3 regions of the Halomonas citrativorans genome follow, and region 2 is predicted to be linked to each of the others. Evidence: predicted binding sites of a transcription regulator. Region 2 holds the regulator's gene; each other region holds the start of a gene.

Region 1 (5,860 bases), on a different contig from region 2:
GTGATTCATGAGCTATTGATCACTGCCTTTGTGATGCTCACTGCACCGGTGGTGGCCATGCTGCTGATGCGCACCGCTGTTTATCGTGACCTGCGTGCTCGTGACCGCCGCCCAACCGTTAGCGCGAACGAGAGCAAGACAACGACCGAGGTTTATCCCTTTTCCGCGAAGGAAGAGCCGTAGCTTCGTGCCACGCCGGCCTCTGCGTAGCGGATAGGTTTGGGCACGTTTTACACGTCGGCATGCCGCTTAGTTGGGCGTTCTCAAGTACACTCTCACCTCTGCCTTAAGGTTTAGAGACCCGAGCCAAGCGCCTTTTCAATCATGTTTCAAGTAAAGTATCAGCACTGGTTTGTATACCCTTTAAAATACACTACAGGTAAATTTCCCAAGGGCACGTGTTTATGACTTCCACACCGTTGCAAAATGATCGTTTTCTCCGCGCCCTAGCGCGCCAGCCCGTTGACCGCACGCCGGTATGGATGATGCGTCAGGCAGGCCGCTATCTGCCTGAGTATCGTGAGCGCCGCGCCGATGCGGGCAGTTTTATGGACCTGTGTCGCAACCAGGACCTGGCCTGCGAAGTAACACTTCAGCCGCTGGAGCGTTACCCGCTGGATGCGGCGATTCTGTTTTCAGATATTTTGACGATCCCCGATGCCATGGGTCTGGGGCTCTATTTTGAAACCGGTGAAGGCCCCAAGTTTCGCAAGACCGTGCGCACCCCGGAAGAAGTAGCGGCGCTAAGCGTGCCCAACGCCGAGCGCGACCTGGACTACGTCATGCGTGCGGTATCGACCATTCGCCGCGAGCTGAACGGGCGTATGCCGCTGATCGGCTTCTCGGGAAGCCCCTGGACGCTGGCAACCTACATGGTGGAGGGCGGTTCCAGCAAAGACTTCCGTCATCTGAAAACCATGCTTTACGATACGCCAGACACCATGCATCAACTGCTGGATACCTTGGCGCAGTCGGTGACCGATTACCTGAACGCGCAGATCCGCGCAGGCGCCCAGGCGGTGCAGATCTTCGATACCTGGGGCGGAGCGCTTTCCACCCCCGCGTACCTGGAGTTCTCGCTACGCTATATGGAGCAAATTGTTTCCGGGCTGATCCGCGAGCACGACGGACGCCGCGTACCGGTAATTCTATTCACCAAAAACGGCGGCCAGTGGCTTGAAGACATCGCCTGCGCTGGTGCTGATGCACTGGGTATCGACTGGTCGACCGAGCTCTCCAGCGCCCGCGCCCGTGTGGGCCACAAGGTTGCGCTTCAGGGCAACCTCGACCCCAACGTGCTGTTTGCACGCCCGTCGGCGATTCGTGCCGAAGTCGCCCGCGTGCTGGAAAGCTACGGCCACGGTCCGGGGCATGTTTTCAACCTGGGCCACGGCATCAGCCAGTTTACCAACCCGGATAACGTCACCGCCTTTATGGAAGCGCTGCACGAGTTAAGCCCGCAGTATCACCAAGGCACTCCTACCCACTCCGACACCCCTTCCTCAGGAGCCAATTGATGAGCGAATTACGCGACGACCAGTGGTTTACCGAAGTGTTTGATAGCCACGGCAGCGCCTTCTCGCTGAAGATCTCTGAAAAGCTGTTGGATGTGCAGAGTGAGTACCAGCACTTGGAAGTATACGCTACCGAGACCTACGGCAACCTGATGGTGCTGGACGGCTGCGTGATGCTCACCGACCGCGACAACTTCCTGTATCACGAAATGATCGCCCACCCGGCACTGTTTACTCATCCGGCGCCCAAGCGCGTGGTGATTATCGGCGGCGGCGACTGCGGCACACTGAAAGAAGTGCTGCGTCACCCGGGCGTTGAAAAAGTCACCCAGATCGATATCGATGAAGAAGTCACCAAGGCCTCCGAGCGTTTCTTCCCGGCACTGGTGGAAGCCAACGACGACCCACGCGCCGAGCTGCTGTTCGCCGACGGTGTGAAGTGGGTAGATGACGCTGCCGATGAAAGCATCGACGTGCTGATTATCGACTCTACCGACCCGGTCGGCCCCGCCGAAGGGTTGTTCAAGACTGACTTCCTTAAGCGCTGCCACCGCATTCTGAAAGCCGATGGCGTGATGGTGCAGCAGAGCGAATCACCGCTTTATCACAGTGGCTCGATTATTCGTGAGCTGCGCCATGACATGCGCGAAGCGGGCTTTGCCAGTGTCGCCACGTTGCCCTTCCCCCAGCCGGTTTATCCTTCCGGCTGGTGGAGCGTGACGCTTGCCGGTAAAGGCACCAACGTGGAAACCTTCCGCGAAGAGGCTGCCGCTAGTCACGAAATGCCGCTACAGTACTACACAGTGGATGCCCACCGGGGCGCCCTGGCGTTGCCACCGTTCATGCGTAAAGCGTTCAGCTGACGTTTATTTGAATAGCACGCCAGCAAGCGATGAGGCCGGGCACTGCTCGGCCTTTTTTGTGTCACCACGTTAAGGAACCAACAATGAAAACCCTTAAATGGATAAGCATTGGCGCGTGCGCCCTGGTCCCGACGGTTGCCTTGGGCACCACATTAGAAACCGTTCAATCCCGCGATAGCGTACGCTGCGGGGTGAACGCCGCCCAGCCCGGCTTCTCCTCACTGGACGATAACGATACGTATCGCGGCCTGGATACCGATGTCTGCCGCGCGATTGCCGCGGCGGCATTAGGCGATGCCAGCAAGGTTGATTTCGTACCGCTCGATTCGGTGGAGCGTTTTACCGCCCTGCAATCCGGCGAAGTGGATCTGCTCTCCCGCACGACGACCTGGAGCTCTAGCCGCGATACCACCCAAGGTATGCACTTTACCGGGGTGAGCTATTACGATGGCCAAGCATTCATGGTCGCAAGCGACCTGGGCGTGCAAAGTGCCGAAGACCTGGACGGCGCGGCGGTGTGCACGCAGTCAGGCACGACCAGCGAGCTGAACCTTTCAGACTATTTCCGTGTTAACGACATGCACTATGACGCAGTGGTGTTTGATTCTCCCGAACAGTCGATTGCCGGTTTTGAAGCCGGGCGCTGCGACGTCTTAAGCTCCGATGCTTCTCAGTTGTATGCCCAACGCATGCAGCTTGCCAACCCCGACATGGCGGTAGTGCTGCCCGAGATTATTTCCAAGGAACCGCTTGGCCCCGCCGTACGCCAGGGCGATGACCAGTGGTTCAATATCGTAAAATGGTCGCTGTTTGCCATGCTCAACGCTGAAGAACTGGGTGTCTCAAGCACCAATATTGATGAACACGCGGATTCCGATAATCCAGATATTGCCCGCCTGCTGGGCCAGGACGGCAGTTTTGGTGAAGGCATGGGACTTAATGACGACTGGGCTTACCAAATCGTCAAACAGGTGGGCAACTACGCCGAAATGTATGATCGCAACGTGGGCGTGGACTCTAACTTCAATATTACCCGTGGTTTAAATGCTCTGTGGCGCGATGGCGGCATTCAGTACGCCCCGCCCATTCGCTAGGGCTTACCGGTCAGCACTCTGCCATCAACCATCGGTTGTCGCACCAAAACAGCGCATGCGGCAACCGTTTCTATTTTTTTGCACCTAAACTTTCGTAGAAGCAGAATCATTTTGCGTTGAAAAGCGCTGAATTTGGCGTTGTACCCACATTGGCATCTTCCTTGCTAGCTTTATATGTCATGCCTTCGCATGCATAACAATATTAATTGAGGAAGGGAATTACCATGTTGAACAAGAAACACTGGGTATTACTGGCCTCTGCAGGCGCCATCACACTGACAGGCGCCACTAACGCTAACGCAGCAACACTTGAAGAAACCATTGAACGTGGAGCCGTGCAGTGTGGCGTCAGCGACGGTTTGCCAGGCTTTTCGGCACCCGATGGTGATGGCAACTGGCAAGGGCTGGATGTCGATGTTTGCCGTGCGGTCGCCGCTGCCGTGCTGGGTGATGCAGATGCCGTCAATTACATCTCTCTCAATGCCGTTGAGCGTTTCACTGCGCTGCAGTCTGGCGAAGTCGATTTGCTTTCTCGTAACACGACCTGGACCACCACCCGCGATACCACGCTGGGTCTGAACTTCGCAGGCGTCAACTTCTATGACGGTATCGGCTTTATGGTTAGCCGTGACCTGGGCATCGGCGGTGCTGATGAGCTGGACGGTGCGGCGATCTGTATCCAAACGGGCACCACCACCGAACTTAACGTGGCCGATTACTTCCGCGCCAACGATATGGAATTTGATCCTATCGTGTTTGATACCTCAGAGCAGACCGTGGGCGGCTTCCAGGCTGGCCGCTGTGACGTTCTAACCTCGGATACTTCTCAGTTGGCGGCGCTGCGCATTCAGTTAGATGATCCGGATGGCGCCGTCATTCTGCCCGATATCATTTCCAAGGAGCCGCTGGGCCCGGTAGTTCGCCAGGGCGATGACACCTGGTTCAACATCGTGAAATGGTCACTGTTTGCCATGCTCAATGCTGAAGAGTACGGCGTGACCAGTGAAAACGTAGAGGAAATGACCAGCTCCGAAAACCCCGACATCGCCCGCCTGCTTGGCCAGGACGGTAACTACGGTGAAGGCATGGGGCTTGACGCTGACTGGGCTTACAACATTATTAGCCAGGTCGGTAACTATGCCGAAAGCTTTGAGCGCAACGTTGGCATGGACTCACCGCTTGAGATTGAACGCGGTGCCAACGCGCTATGGAACCAGGGTGGTTTCCAGTACGCTCCGCCGATTCGCTAAGCATCTCGCTTGACCCGGCCCGTCGCGCTTAGCAGATGAGTGCCGACGGGCCATTTGATTGACCTTCCGTGTAGCGGAGACGCCACCCATGTCCGTAAGACCCAACACTCGCCCCGCTGGCCACAAGCCACCGTTTTGGCGAGACCGTGCCAAACGCGCACTTGTTTTTCAGCTGCTTTTAACGGCAGCCGTTGTCGTATTTTTGCTGTATATCGTCGGCAATACTCAGGACAACCTATCCGCCCGGGGTATCACCACCGGTTTTGGCTTTTTAAATAACACCGCAGGCTTTGGTATCGTACAAAGCCTGATCGACTACTCCTCTCAGGATACCTACGGCCGCACCTTTTTGGTGGGCTTGCTCAATACGCTATTGGTCGGCGCCTTGGGTGTGGTGGCCGCGACGCTGATTGGCTTTATTGTCGGCATTGCTCGCCTGTCGCCCAACTGGCTACTGGCACGCCTGGCCACCGCCTATATCGAAACTTTCCGCAATATCCCGTTACTGCTACAGATTTTTTTCTGGTACTTCGCCGTGCTGCGCACGCTACCCAGTGCAAGGGACAGCCTCTCGTTTGGCGAGGTTGTTTTTCTTAACGTGCGCGGTCTGTATCTGCCTGAGCCGCTTTTTGAGTCAGGCTTTGGGATGATCCCAGCGACCTTTATCGTCGCGATTATCGCCAGTATTGCACTGTGTGTGTGGAACAAGCGCCGCCAAGAGGCAACCGGTAAACGGATCCCTGCCGGGTGGATATCGCTGGTACTGATTCTGGGTCTGCCACTGCTGATTACGGTCGCCACCGGCGTACCGATCACTTGGGATGTTCCGGAACTGCGCGGCTTTAACTTCCGCGGTGGCTTTACCGTGATTCCGGAATTTCTGGCGCTGTGGCTGGCGCTTTCCATCTATACCGCTGCGTTCATTGCTGAAATTGTCCGCTCGGGCATCCAGGCCATTTCCCACGGCCAAACCGAAGCCGCCCAAGCGCTGAGCCTGCCGCGTAACCTGGTGTTGCGCCTAGTGGTCATTCCGCAGGCACTGCGGGTCATTATCCCGCCACTCACCAGCCAGTACTTGAACCTGATCAAGAACTCCTCGCTTGCCACGGCCATCGGCTACCCCGACCTGGTATCCGTGT
Region 2 (5,860 bases):
GCTTGATACTGAGTTATTACATTATGATGGGGTAGCGCGTCATGTCTGGAGTGAGGCGCCCGCCGTGTTTCAGCAGCCACCTCAACGAATGAGCGCATCACGTATGGATGTTTGGCTTGATGATAGCCAGGTCCGACTAACCGATAACGTCCGCGGCCATCACCCCCCCGCAACACAAAATCCTTAGGAGTCGCTATGAACGCTTTTATTCGCACCGCGCTTTTCGCCCTTGCGGTGCCGCTATCGGCAGCGGCCCAGACAAGCCAAGCCCCCATTGAAGTAGAAGCCGACCAGCTAGACCTTGATCAGCGTGCAGGCACTGCCGTTTATTCAGGCGATGTCAATATTCGCCAAGGCAGTATGCAGCTACGTGGTGATCGCGTTGAAATTATCCGTAACGACGCGGGTGAGCTTTCTCGCGCTATTGCCACCGGAGAGCGCGCCTATCTACGCAATCAACTCGATGATCAGGACGCGCCGATGGAAGGATGGGCACGCCGCGTGGTTTATCACGTAGCAGAGCGGCGTGTAGAGCTTATTGACCAGGCCGAACTGACCCAAGCGGGTGATCAGTTTACCGGTGGCCGCCTGGAGTACTTCATTGACCGCGAAGTGGTGCAGGCACGCTCCGATGTAAACGGTAGCGAGCCGCAGCGTATTCGTATGACGCTTCAGCCAGCGCAATAGGAGTCAACCATGTCTATTGCGGAAGCACCGCCCATAAAAACTCTTTACGCCAATCACTTGGCAAAAAGCTATAAGCGCCGCCGCGTGGTTAAAGACATTAGCCTGGAGATTGCTCAAGGCAGCGTGGTAGGCCTGCTCGGCCCTAACGGCGCGGGTAAAACCACATCGTTTTATATGATTGTGGGTCTGGTGAAGTCTGATGCGGGTACGGTGCGTATCGACGAGCAAGACTTAACCCGCGTTCCCATGCACGAACGCGCGATGGCCGGCATTGGCTATCTACCCCAGGAAGCGTCTATTTTTCGCAAGCTATCGGTTGCGGATAATATTATGGCGATTCTGGAAACCCGCAAAGATCTGGACAGGGCAGGACGAGAGCAGCGGCTTGAGGCCCTGCTTGACGACTTTCATATTACCCACATCCGTGACAACCTGGGCATGAGCCTTTCCGGCGGCGAGCGGCGACGCGTCGAAATTGCCCGTTCCTTGGCCACAGAGCCCGCGTTTATCTTGCTGGACGAGCCATTTGCAGGTGTCGATCCCATCTCGGTTGGTGAAATCAAGAGCATTATTCGCGCCTTAAAACAGCGCCACATTGGCGTGCTAATTACTGATCATAACGTCCGAGAAACACTGGATATTTGCGATATCGCCTATATTGTCGGTGACGGCCACATTATTGCTGGCGGCAGCCCTCAGACTATCCTTGATAACCAAAAAGTGAGGGAAGTTTACCTGGGTGCTGATTTTCGCTTATGAATTTAATTTCACCGCTAAACAGTGATCTGCAGTAAAAATTTTATCAGTGGCATGCTTATTGCACTTGCACAACAACATGACTCGCACTAGGGTGAAGCTTTCCGATTAACGAGTGGTTCTCAGATGGTCATGAAAGCTTCTCTCCAATTGCGTATCGGTACGCAGCTGACCATGACACCTCAGCTGCAGCAAGCGATTGCACTGCTACAGCTATCGACATTGGATCTACGTCAGGAAATTCAGCAGGCACTGGATGCCAACCCAATGCTGGAGCAGGAAGACGAGTTCGGCGAGCAGGCGACCGTCGAAACACCTGACGAGGAGTGGTCAGAAAGCATTCCCGAGGAACTGTCTGTCGATAGCGACTGGTCTGATACTTACCAGGACATGGGTAGCTCTGGCAGCAGCGAAGGCCCCGATTTTGAACGCCAGGCCGCGGGACAAAGCCTGCATGGACATCTCCTTTGGCAGCTGGCGATGACCGACTTTACGGCTCGTGAGCAGCTAATCGCCGAAAGCCTGATTGATGCACTGGACGCCAATGGCTACCTGACGCAGCCGCTCAACGATATCCGCGATGGGTTACGTGCTCAGAGCATCGAAGGTCTCAGCCAGCGAGAGATGGAGACCATTCTGATGCGTTTACAGCAGTTCGAGCCAACGGGCGTCTTCGCCCGTGACTTGCGCGAATGTTTGATGCTTCAGCTAGCAACGCTCCCCGACGACACGCCCCTACTGGTTCCCGCGCGCCGATTGGTTCGTCAGTTTCTTGAAGCGCTGGGCAAAAATGACATGCGCCTATTAAAGCGCCGCCTAAGCCTGGACGATGAGCAGCTAGACGATGTGATCGGTCTGATCCGAAGCCTGGACCCACGCCCAGGCAGCGCTTATGGCGTCACCGACGATAGCTATATCACGCCCGACCTGGTCGTACGTCATGACCATGAAGGCTGGCACCTGGAGCTTAACCCTGAAGCCCTGCCCCGGCTGCGTATCCAGCCCGACTACGCCAGCTTAATCAAGCGTGCAGACAAGAGTCAGGATAACCAGTTTTTAAAAGAGCACTTGCAAGAAGCGCGCTGGCTAATCAAAAGCCTGTCCAGCCGCAACGACACGCTTCTACGCGTAGGGCGCGAGATTATCACTCGCCAAATCGGTTTTTTAGAGCACGGTGAAGAAGCGATGAAGCCGTTGATTCTTGCCGATATTGCCGAGGCGGTTGAGATGCACGAATCAACCATTTCTCGGGTCACCACACAAAAATATATCCATACCCCACGGGGCGTATTCGAACTCAAGTACTTTTTCTCAAGCCAAATTAGCGGGCAGGATGGCGCAGACAGCCACTCAAGCACCGCGATTCGCGCCCGGCTTAAAAAGTTGATTCAAGATGAGCCTCCCGGCAAACCTCTTTCGGACAGTCGTTTGGTGACATTACTGGGAGATGGCGGCATCACAGTGGCACGCCGTACGGTGGCGAAATATCGTGAGTCGCTGGGCATTCCCTCATCAAGTGAACGTCGTCGTTTGCGTTAGTCGTTACAAGAGAAATGGCAAAACTCGCGACAGGGGCTTTGCAACACCGTAAAAAGGGTTACAATCGAAATTCAGTCCGATGGATAAGGAGCACGTCAATGCAAGTAAATATCACGGGTCATCATGTAGAACTGACTGACGCCTTGCGTGACTACGTTAATGAAAAACTTGAACGCATCGAACGTCATTACGACCACATCACCACGGTACAAGTCACCTTATCTATTGAGAAGGAGCGCCAACATGCCGCGTGCACCCTTCATGCGGCAGGCGCCGACTTACATGCCGACGCCGAAGATGTCGATATGTATGCCGCTATTGACGCCTTAGCAGACAAAATTGATCGTCAACTCGTTAAGCACAAGGAAAAAGCACAAGCTCGCGCCCAAGGCGCTGGCGTGCGTTAATTCAATGACGTTGGAAACCATCCTCCCCCCGGAGCGCGTACTTTACGACGTGCCCGGGGGCAGCAAAAAGCGGGTGCTGGAGTTTTTCAGCACCTTTATCGCTCAAAATACACCCAGTCTGGATAGCCAGGAAGTTTTCAGCCGACTGATCGGCCGGGAACGTCTTGGCAGCACGGGGATCGGTAACGGCGTCGCCATCCCCCATGCGCGCAGCCCACATTGCGTTACGCCTATTGCGGGTTTTTTAAAATTATCAGAACCTATTGATTTTGATGCTATTGATGGCGACCCGGTCGACCTCGTCTTTGTGCTGCTGGTTCCCGAAGAGGCTGACGACACGCATTTGTCGCTTTTGGGCCAAGTGGCCACCATCATGAATGATGCGAGCACACGCCAGGCATTACGCAAAACCAGCAGCCAGCACGATTTGCTTGACCTGCTAATGGGCAAGATTCGCGAACAGGCCGCTCCATAATCGCCCATAACGACTAACACATTTTCATGCGTTATCCCTTTTATACGTTCAATCAGAGAGAGCCACTATGCAACTGGTGATTATTAGCGGCCGCTCTGGCTCTGGCAAATCAATCGCATTACAAGCGCTGGAAGATATTGGCTATTACGCCATTGATAATCTCCCCGCCATGTTGCTTGGTTCTTTGGTTGACGAACTCCGTGACGAGGGTGAGCGCACGCATCTAGCGGTCAGTATTGATGCCCGCAACCTGCCAGCGGCGCTTGAGCGCCTTCCCGCACTGCTTGAAGAGCTGCGCGCGCGGCCTATAGATTGTCAGGTTATCTATCTAACCACCGATTCACGTATTTTACTGGAACGCTATTCTGCGACACGGCGACGCCATCCGTTAACGCGCAACAGTGATATGACGCTTGAAGAGGCGATAGAGAAAGAGGAAGAGACGCTCAACGAAATACGTGATTTGGCCGACCTGCGGATTGATACATCACGCTTATCGGTCCACGACCTGCGTCGGCGCATTTCAGACCAGGTAGCCCACCAGCGCAAAGACCAGCTAACACTCACCTTTGAGTCGTTCGGCTACAAGCATGGCGTACCCATGGATGCAGATTTAGTCTTTGATGTACGCTGCCTGCCCAACCCTTATTGGGACCCAACGCTACGCCAGTACACAGGACGTGATGCCACGATTATTGCGTTTCTGCGCGGCTACCCGATTGTCGAAGAGATGAGCCATGATATTCAGGCAATGCTTGAGCGCTGGCTGCCTGCTTACCAAAATAGTCAGCGCAGCTATATGACGGTGGCTATTGGCTGTACCGGCGGGCAGCACCGTTCTGTGTATATTGCCGAACAGCTGGCGCAAAAGCTGGCACCGCTCATCGGCGAAGTCCAGTTGCGTCACCGAGAACTGGAGCTGCAATACACGCTACGAGGAACCCGGGCAGAGCCACCGACGGCTCCTCCATTTTCCGAGTAGACGCCCAGCCCTACGTAAACGCTTATGCCTAATGACACCACTCGGAAAAAAGGAACCAGGGTGCCAGAAAGAACCTTAACGCTTACCAATCAGCGCGGCCTACATGCCCGCGCCGCCACAAAACTGGTGAAGTGCAGCCAGCACTACTCCGCCAGCATACAGGTGTATAAACAGCAGCAAATGGCTGATGCAGCCAACATCATGTCGCTATTGATGCTGGCCGCACCCTGCGGCACCCAACTGCGGATTTGTGCGGAAGGCGAGGATGCCGAACAAGCGCTTGATGCAATCCAAGCGCTGTTCGACGCCCGCTTTGACGAAGATCAGTAGTGCGGCTTTTTTAGCTACCGGCGACGGTCATCGCATCCACTAACCAGCTGCCCGTATGAATGCTGCCGCGCGTATCGATATCACTTCCGATACCGACAAGGCCTGAGAACATACGCTCAAGGTTTCCAGCGATGGTAAATTCTTCAACCGGATACTGGATTTCTCCATTCTCGACCCAGAAGCCCGCCGCACCACGCGAGTAATCCCCGGTTACGCCGTTCACGCCTTGGCCCATTAGTTCGGTAACCCAAATGCCTCGACCCATCGTTTTAAGCAGCGCATCACGCGTCTGCAAGGGTGCGTCTAAACGCACGTTGCGGGCACCGCCAGCATTCCCCGTGGTTTGCATGCCCAAGCGACGGGCACTGTAGGACGAAAGCATATAGCTTGCGATACGCCCCTGTTCGATAAAGCGGTTATTACGTGTCTGTACACCTTCTCCATCAAACGGCGTACTGGCGGTCGCTCCTATTTCCATAGGGCGCTCTTCCAGACTAAACCACTCAGGAAATAACGGCGTGCCCAAACGGTCACACAAGAAAGAGGATTGGCGATACAGCGCACCACCCGCCAACGCGCCCAATAAATGCCCAACCAGACCACTAGACAGCGAAGGATCAAACAGAATGGGAAAGGTGCCAGTTGGCGGCCGCTTGGCACCTAACCGGCGCAGCGTACGGGCCG
Region 3 (5,860 bases), on a different contig from region 2:
GGGAGCGTCGCCTCTTGAACGGCTACGCGCTTCACATCAGCGTGTATGAGTGCATCCAGTTCGTCCTTGAAAAGATAAAGGCCCCCAGTAATTGCCAGGGTGATCATGAACGGCAGAACCAGTAAGCCTGCGTAAAAGTGCCAGCGCCAAACGGCGCGATAAAGGTCGAAGGTCTTGCGTTGACCTTCTTGTGGGGGTGACGTGGTCGACATGAAGTCTCTCCAGACCACCAAGCATCTAGCCTGGTGGTTTAAGCGGTAAGGGTAAACAGGTGCTCTACTGAGCACCTGAGTGAATCAGAAACTGAAGTCGGCCCGTGCCCACACCATGCGGCCAGGCTCATTAATGCCGCGATCCAAATCAGCGGGATAGCCAAAGGCCGCATTACCCGCTAGATTCAAGTGTTCGGTGTAGGTGGTATCGAAAACGTTATCCACCCCCACACTTAGCGTTAGGTGGTTGCTTGCTTGATAGGCGCCGTTAAGCGAGAACACCCCGAAGCCTGACGACGATTCCAGATCCTGGCCGACGACATTGCCTTTTTCGAGCGCAATACGGTTTTGTGCCGCAACACCACGCCATAGGCCACCCACAGAGTAGTCATCGTGTGCATAGGACAGGCCGACCTTGGCTTCCAGCGGTGGGATCTGTGGTAATGCCTCATCGTCGTTGGCATTTCGCCCCCAGGCATAGGCCAGCGAGGCATTGCTTACCCAGTTGTCGGTTAGTTGATAGCTAGCGCCCACTTCGGCACCCGCAATCTGAGCATCAATGTTATCGATTTGAGTACCGCTCATGCCCGCGGTGTTGTAATCAAACAAGATGAAATCGTGAACGTATCCTGCATACCCGGACACCCATGCGCTTAAGCGCTGGTCGTTGTACTGCGCGCCGATATCCAGCTGGGTAGTTTTTTCGGGTTGAACACCGCCAAAGGCATTCAAACTACCGGCCGGACCTGCCTGACTAGAGCTCAATTCCCAGTAATCGGGAAAGCGTTCCACATGCCCGACCCCGGCATACCAGGTGACCGGTGCTGAGGCTAAATCCTGCTCATAGCGGATAAAAGCGCTGGGCAGAGTGTCGCGGCGGGTGAGGCCTGCGGTAGCTGTGTCCAGGCTTTCGTCACTGACGCGATAGCGGTCTACGCGGGCGCCGCCAATAAGACGGTCACGTTCATCGATAAAACGGGTGACTTCGCTGAAGGCGCCAAACTGGGTCTGCTCGTAGTCGGGCTGCCAGTGTTCGCCATCCAGATTGCGATGTACCTGATGCTCGACATCGACACCGGCCGTCCACGTGGTGTTTTCCCACTCCCACGTTGATGCGACGCGCGCGCTGCGGGTGCGACGGTCTAGCCGCATGGCCATGCCGTCACTCATGTCCATACCGCCATCCATATCCATGCCGCTGCCCATGTCCATGCCACCACCCATGTCCATGCCGCCGCCCATGTCCATGCCACCACCCATGTCCATGCCGCTGCCCATGTCCATGCCACCACCCATGTCCATGCTGCCCGGTGAGCGCAGCGTGAAGTTATCCATAATATGGTCGGCATAGGCATAGTTGGCCTGCATTTCCAGACGTTTCCAGTGTTCACCTAAATTCTCGCGCTGAAAACGGATGCCCACGGTTTCGCGCAGAAATTTGCTGCCATCCATACCTCGCCCGGCATAGCGCGCTTCGCCGTCTCCTCGGCCTGCGGTGACTTCAAGCCAGGTATCGTTGTCGGGTGTCCATCCAAGCGCTATGTCACCGTTCCACTTATCCCATAACGAGGGCACGGCGTTGCCATCGCCATCCTGATAGTCATTAGCTTCGGATTGATTGCCGGTAATGCGCAGGTAGCCGTCTTTATTGCCTAAAGCGGCATCAATGCGGCGATCAAAGCGCCCATAGGTACCCAGCATGACGCTGCCATCCACTCGCACACCGGCTTCATCGAACTCCTCCGGGCCGCGGTCAAAGCGCACCGTTGCCGCTGAAGCGCCGGGGCCCCACAGAACGGACTGCGGCCCTTTGGTGACGGTGAGGCTGTCGTAATTTTCAGGTGAGATATAAGACGTAGGCGCATCCATTCTTGCCGGGCAGGCGCCTAGCATTTGGCTGCCATTGGTCAGCACGCGAAGACGTGAGCCAAACATGCCACGGAACACCGGGTCACCGTTGGTGCCGCCATTGCGAATGGCAGAGAACCCAGGGATGGTCTGAAGATAGTCGGCGCCGTCGCTGGCAGGGGCCGGTTGCCGCGGTATACGCGGGTCGGTTTCCACCGTGAGCGGTGAGCTTAGCGGTACAGCGGTCACGACCATCGTGTTTAACGCATGATGATGCTCGTGGTGAGCGGCAGTCGCCTGTGCCCATACGCCTTGAGCAACAACGCTCGATGCGGCAGCGACGCTTAATGTCAGTACGTGTCGTTGAAAACGTTTTTTTAAGCGGGCAGGCGTAACGACGCCATGCCCAATAGTTAGATGCGGCATGATGATCCCTTTTTTGGGTGTAGACAGACGCCAGCCAGAAGCAAACTTCAGGCTAAAAAGGCTGACGATGTGGCGTTACACGATCCGAAAAAAGGGCGGAGCGCGCGTTAGCGCGTGGGGGTAGTTATCACAGGACTTTATAGCCTGCGTCGGTTGCGTCAGCAGCTTATTATGCGTAATAAACGCTTGTAAGCTGATCGGAGGGAGAGAGGTATGCGCCGTTGGGAACTGTTGCCAGATGGCACAGTAACCACATTGGTGGAACCAGTTAAATATCGGTTCTACTTCATCAGCATGGCCCGCATGGTGGTGGTTTGCTTGAGGGGCAGTATGTTGATGATGACCGCCGCCTTGATGGTTAGAGTGATGACTAGCTTCGTGATGTGCGTGATGTTGCCCATCGGACTGATACTGTGAAATCAGCGGCCCAACTAACAGCAGCTGCATCGCCACAAACGCCATACAAAGCGCAATGCGATACCAGAGCTTGTTTGCTGAGCATTGTAACTGCACGAAGCCATCTACCTTGGTGGGCAACAGACAAGCTGTTGACGGAGGATGGCCCAATAGTATCGGAAAGTTCCCAAATAAGAAGTGTTGGGCGTGTGGTCTTTTGACACACAAGGGGCGGTTAACTACTTGTTCTTTTTGGTGCGGCCGACCCTTTTAATGATCTTTTTTGGTGCAAAAAGCCGTTAGTGCTGATGGGTTATGACGGCTAAAACTTTGCAGCGATAGTAAAAGTCCACTTTTCACCATTTTGGCGCATTCCTTGCATTTGAAAGGCTATGACCTATTCAAAAGGATGCGATCGTCTTCCATGACCTTGCGCGAACTCGCTACACCGTCCGGCCACCGCTTTGATCAGGAACGCCACTGGGCGGCCTCACTGGCGCTGCGTTTTGCCAAGCGCGATGGCGCTACGCGGTTAATCCAGGCACGTCACCAGGGGCCACTTCGGGTCCAGCGGCCGTTTTATCCTGAAGGCCGCCAGGAGGCGTGCCATATCTACGTGCTGCACCCACCCGGAGGATTGGTCAGCGGCGATGCGCTCACCATCAAGGCGCACGTCGAGCAAGGCGCACATGCCCTGCTGACTACCCCCGCGGCGAATAAGCTTTATAAGGCTGACAGCCAGGGGGTTGCCTGGAGCCAGTGTACCGAGCTTGAGGTCGCCGATAGCGCAACGCTTGAGTGGCTACCTCAGGAAACCATTGCCTTTGATGGCTCTAAAGGTGAACAGCGTACGCATATTGATCTTCATGGTAGTGCTCGCTGTTTAGGCTGGGAAGTCATGGCCTTGGGTCGCCCCGCGAGCGAGTTGCCGTACTTGTCAGGGCGCATTGAACAGTTTTTTCGTTTGACGCTGGATGGCAAGCCGCTATGGCTAGAACGCCAGCCGTTAGACCCGTTACACCCGCGCTTTACGGGACGCTGGGGGCAGGGCGGCGCTACGGTGCAGGCCACGCTTTGGGCGGTGGGAATGAGTGATGCGCCAGCGGCGATTGAGGAGTTGCGTAATGCCCTGCCGGATAATCCACGCTGGGCGGTAACGGTGCGCCAGGGCGTTTTATTGCTGCGCTATCTGGGTAACTCGCGAAATGAAGCCTGGGCGTTGTGCGAACAGGCCTGGAAATTGCTGCGCCCGCGCTGGATTGAGCGTGAGGCCCATATTCCGCGTATTTGGTTAACTTAATCGACTCTGTTGGAGACGCTCTATGGAATTAACCCCAAGAGATAAAGACAAGCTGTTGCTGTTTTCCGCCGCCCAGCTTGCCGAGCGGCGCAAAGCGCGAGGATTAAAGCTCAATTATCCCGAAGCGGTCGCGCTGATCAGTTTCGAGATTATCGAAGGTGCCCGGGATGGTCGCAGTGTGGCTGATTTGATGAGCTACGGGCGCGAGATTCTTGGCCGTGATGACGTGATGGAAGGCGTGGCTGAAATGGTCGACGAAGTTCAGGTCGAAGCCACTTTCCCGGATGGTACGAAACTCGTGACTGTTCATACGCCTATCAACTAGTTATCAGCAACCAGCAATCAGCCATCAGGAGGCTGCCATGATTCCCGGCCCAATGATTCCAGGACAGTATCAGTTAAAAGAGGGTGATATCGAGCTGTGCGTAGGCCGCGAGCGCATCACGGTAGACGTGGCGAACACCGGCGACCGACCGATTCAGCTCGGCTCCCACTACCACTTTGCCGAGGCCAACCCGGCGCTCGTGTTTGATCGCGACAAGACCCGCGGTTTTCGCCTTGATGTCGCCGCAGGTACCGCGATCCGCTTTGAACCTGGCCAGACCCGTGAAGTCACGCTGATTCCGTTTGTGGGTAAGCGGGAAATCTATGGCTTTCGTGGCGAGGTAATGGGACCGCTGGACGGAGATAAACAATGAAACCGGGTAACAAGATTAGTCGGCAGGCCTACGCCGATATGTACGGCCCCACGGTAGGCGACCGGGTGCGCCTGGGCGATACCGAGCTGTGGATCGAGGTTGAAAAAGATGCCACCCACTATGGCGACGAGGTCAAATTCGGCGGCGGCAAGGTGATCCGCGATGGCATGGGTCAGAGCCAACGTAACGATGAAACCGTCATGGACACCGTCATCACTAACGCGCTGATTCTCGACTGGTGGGGCATCGTCAAAGCCGATGTGGGGCTACAGAACGGACGTATTGCTGCGATTGGCAAAGCGGGCAACCCTGACGTGCAGCCCGATGTAGATATCGTGATTGGCCCCGGCACTGAAATTATCTCGGGCGAAGGCAAGATCCTGACCGCAGGTGGCATCGACGCGCATATCCACTTTATCTGTCCCCAGCAGGTAGACGAAGCGCTGATGAGCGGTGTCACTACCATGCTGGGCGGCGGCACCGGTCCGGCCACCGGGTCGAATGCCACCACCTGTACGCCGGGCGCGTGGCACCTTGGCAAAATGCTTCAGGCAGTGGATGACCTGCCCATGAACATCGGCCTGCTGGGTAAAGGTAATGCCAGCCTGCCGGAAGCTTTGGAAGCCCAGCTGGAAGCAGGCGCCATGGGCCTCAAGCTTCACGAAGACTGGGGCACGACGCCCGCCTCGATTGATACCTGCCTGAGCGTGGCCGAGCGTTATGACGTGCAGATAGCCATTCACACCGACACGCTTAACGAATCGGGCTTTGTGGAAGACACTTTGGCGGCGTTTAAAGAGCGCGGCATTCACACCTACCACACTGAAGGCGCGGGCGGCGGGCACGCGCCGGATATCCTCACTGCGTGTTCCAAAGAGTACGTGCTGCCGTCATCCACTAACCCCACGCGGCCCTACACGGTGAATACTATTGATGAGCATCTGGATATGCTCATGGTCTGCCACCACTTGGACCCCAAC

What was found. The regulator sigma-54, encoded in region 2, starts transcription at its own class of promoters, with help from an activator protein. The targets are predictions, from matches to a motif close to TGGCACNNNNNTTGCTNT.
Region 1: the regulator sigma-54 is predicted to act here: its motif matches at 3,622-3,639, upstream of INT20_RS13955 (amino acid ABC transporter substrate-binding protein).
Region 3: the regulator sigma-54 is predicted to act here: its motif matches at 3,248-3,265, upstream of INT20_RS15610 (urease accessory protein UreD).

Annotation. Positions count from the first base shown of each region.
Region 1 covers NZ_JABUYX010000018.1:25,896-31,755, forward strand. The annotation lists gene mnhG (monovalent cation/H(+) antiporter subunit G) at 1-183, shown strand, start outside; gene hemE (uroporphyrinogen decarboxylase) at 405-1,517, shown strand; gene speE (polyamine aminopropyltransferase) at 1,517-2,377, shown strand; gene INT20_RS13950 (amino acid ABC transporter substrate-binding protein) at 2,461-3,471, shown strand; gene INT20_RS13955 (amino acid ABC transporter substrate-binding protein) at 3,696-4,721, shown strand; gene INT20_RS13960 (amino acid ABC transporter permease) at 4,810-5,860, shown strand, end outside.
Region 2 covers NZ_JABUYX010000001.1:188,239-194,098, reverse strand. The annotation lists gene lptC (LPS export ABC transporter periplasmic protein LptC) at 1-187, shown strand, start outside; gene lptA (lipopolysaccharide transport periplasmic protein LptA) at 196-687, shown strand; gene lptB (LPS export ABC transporter ATP-binding protein) at 697-1,446, shown strand; gene INT20_RS00800 (RNA polymerase factor sigma-54) at 1,570-2,982, shown strand; gene hpf (ribosome hibernation-promoting factor, HPF/YfiA family) at 3,081-3,389, shown strand; gene INT20_RS00790 (PTS sugar transporter subunit IIA) at 3,394-3,864, shown strand; gene rapZ (RNase adapter RapZ) at 3,932-4,846, shown strand; gene INT20_RS00780 (HPr family phosphocarrier protein) at 4,907-5,176, shown strand; gene pmbA (metalloprotease PmbA) at 5,187-5,860, opposite strand, start outside.
Region 3 covers NZ_JABUYX010000025.1:38,734-44,593, forward strand. The annotation lists gene INT20_RS15595 (PepSY-associated TM helix domain-containing protein) at 1-212, opposite strand, end outside; gene INT20_RS15600 (TonB-dependent receptor domain-containing protein) at 297-2,486, opposite strand; gene INT20_RS18240 (hypothetical protein) at 2,700-2,903, shown strand; gene INT20_RS15610 (urease accessory protein UreD) at 3,307-4,182, shown strand; gene INT20_RS15615 (urease subunit gamma) at 4,205-4,507, shown strand; gene INT20_RS15620 (urease subunit beta) at 4,560-4,880, shown strand; gene ureC (urease subunit alpha) at 4,877-5,860, shown strand, end outside.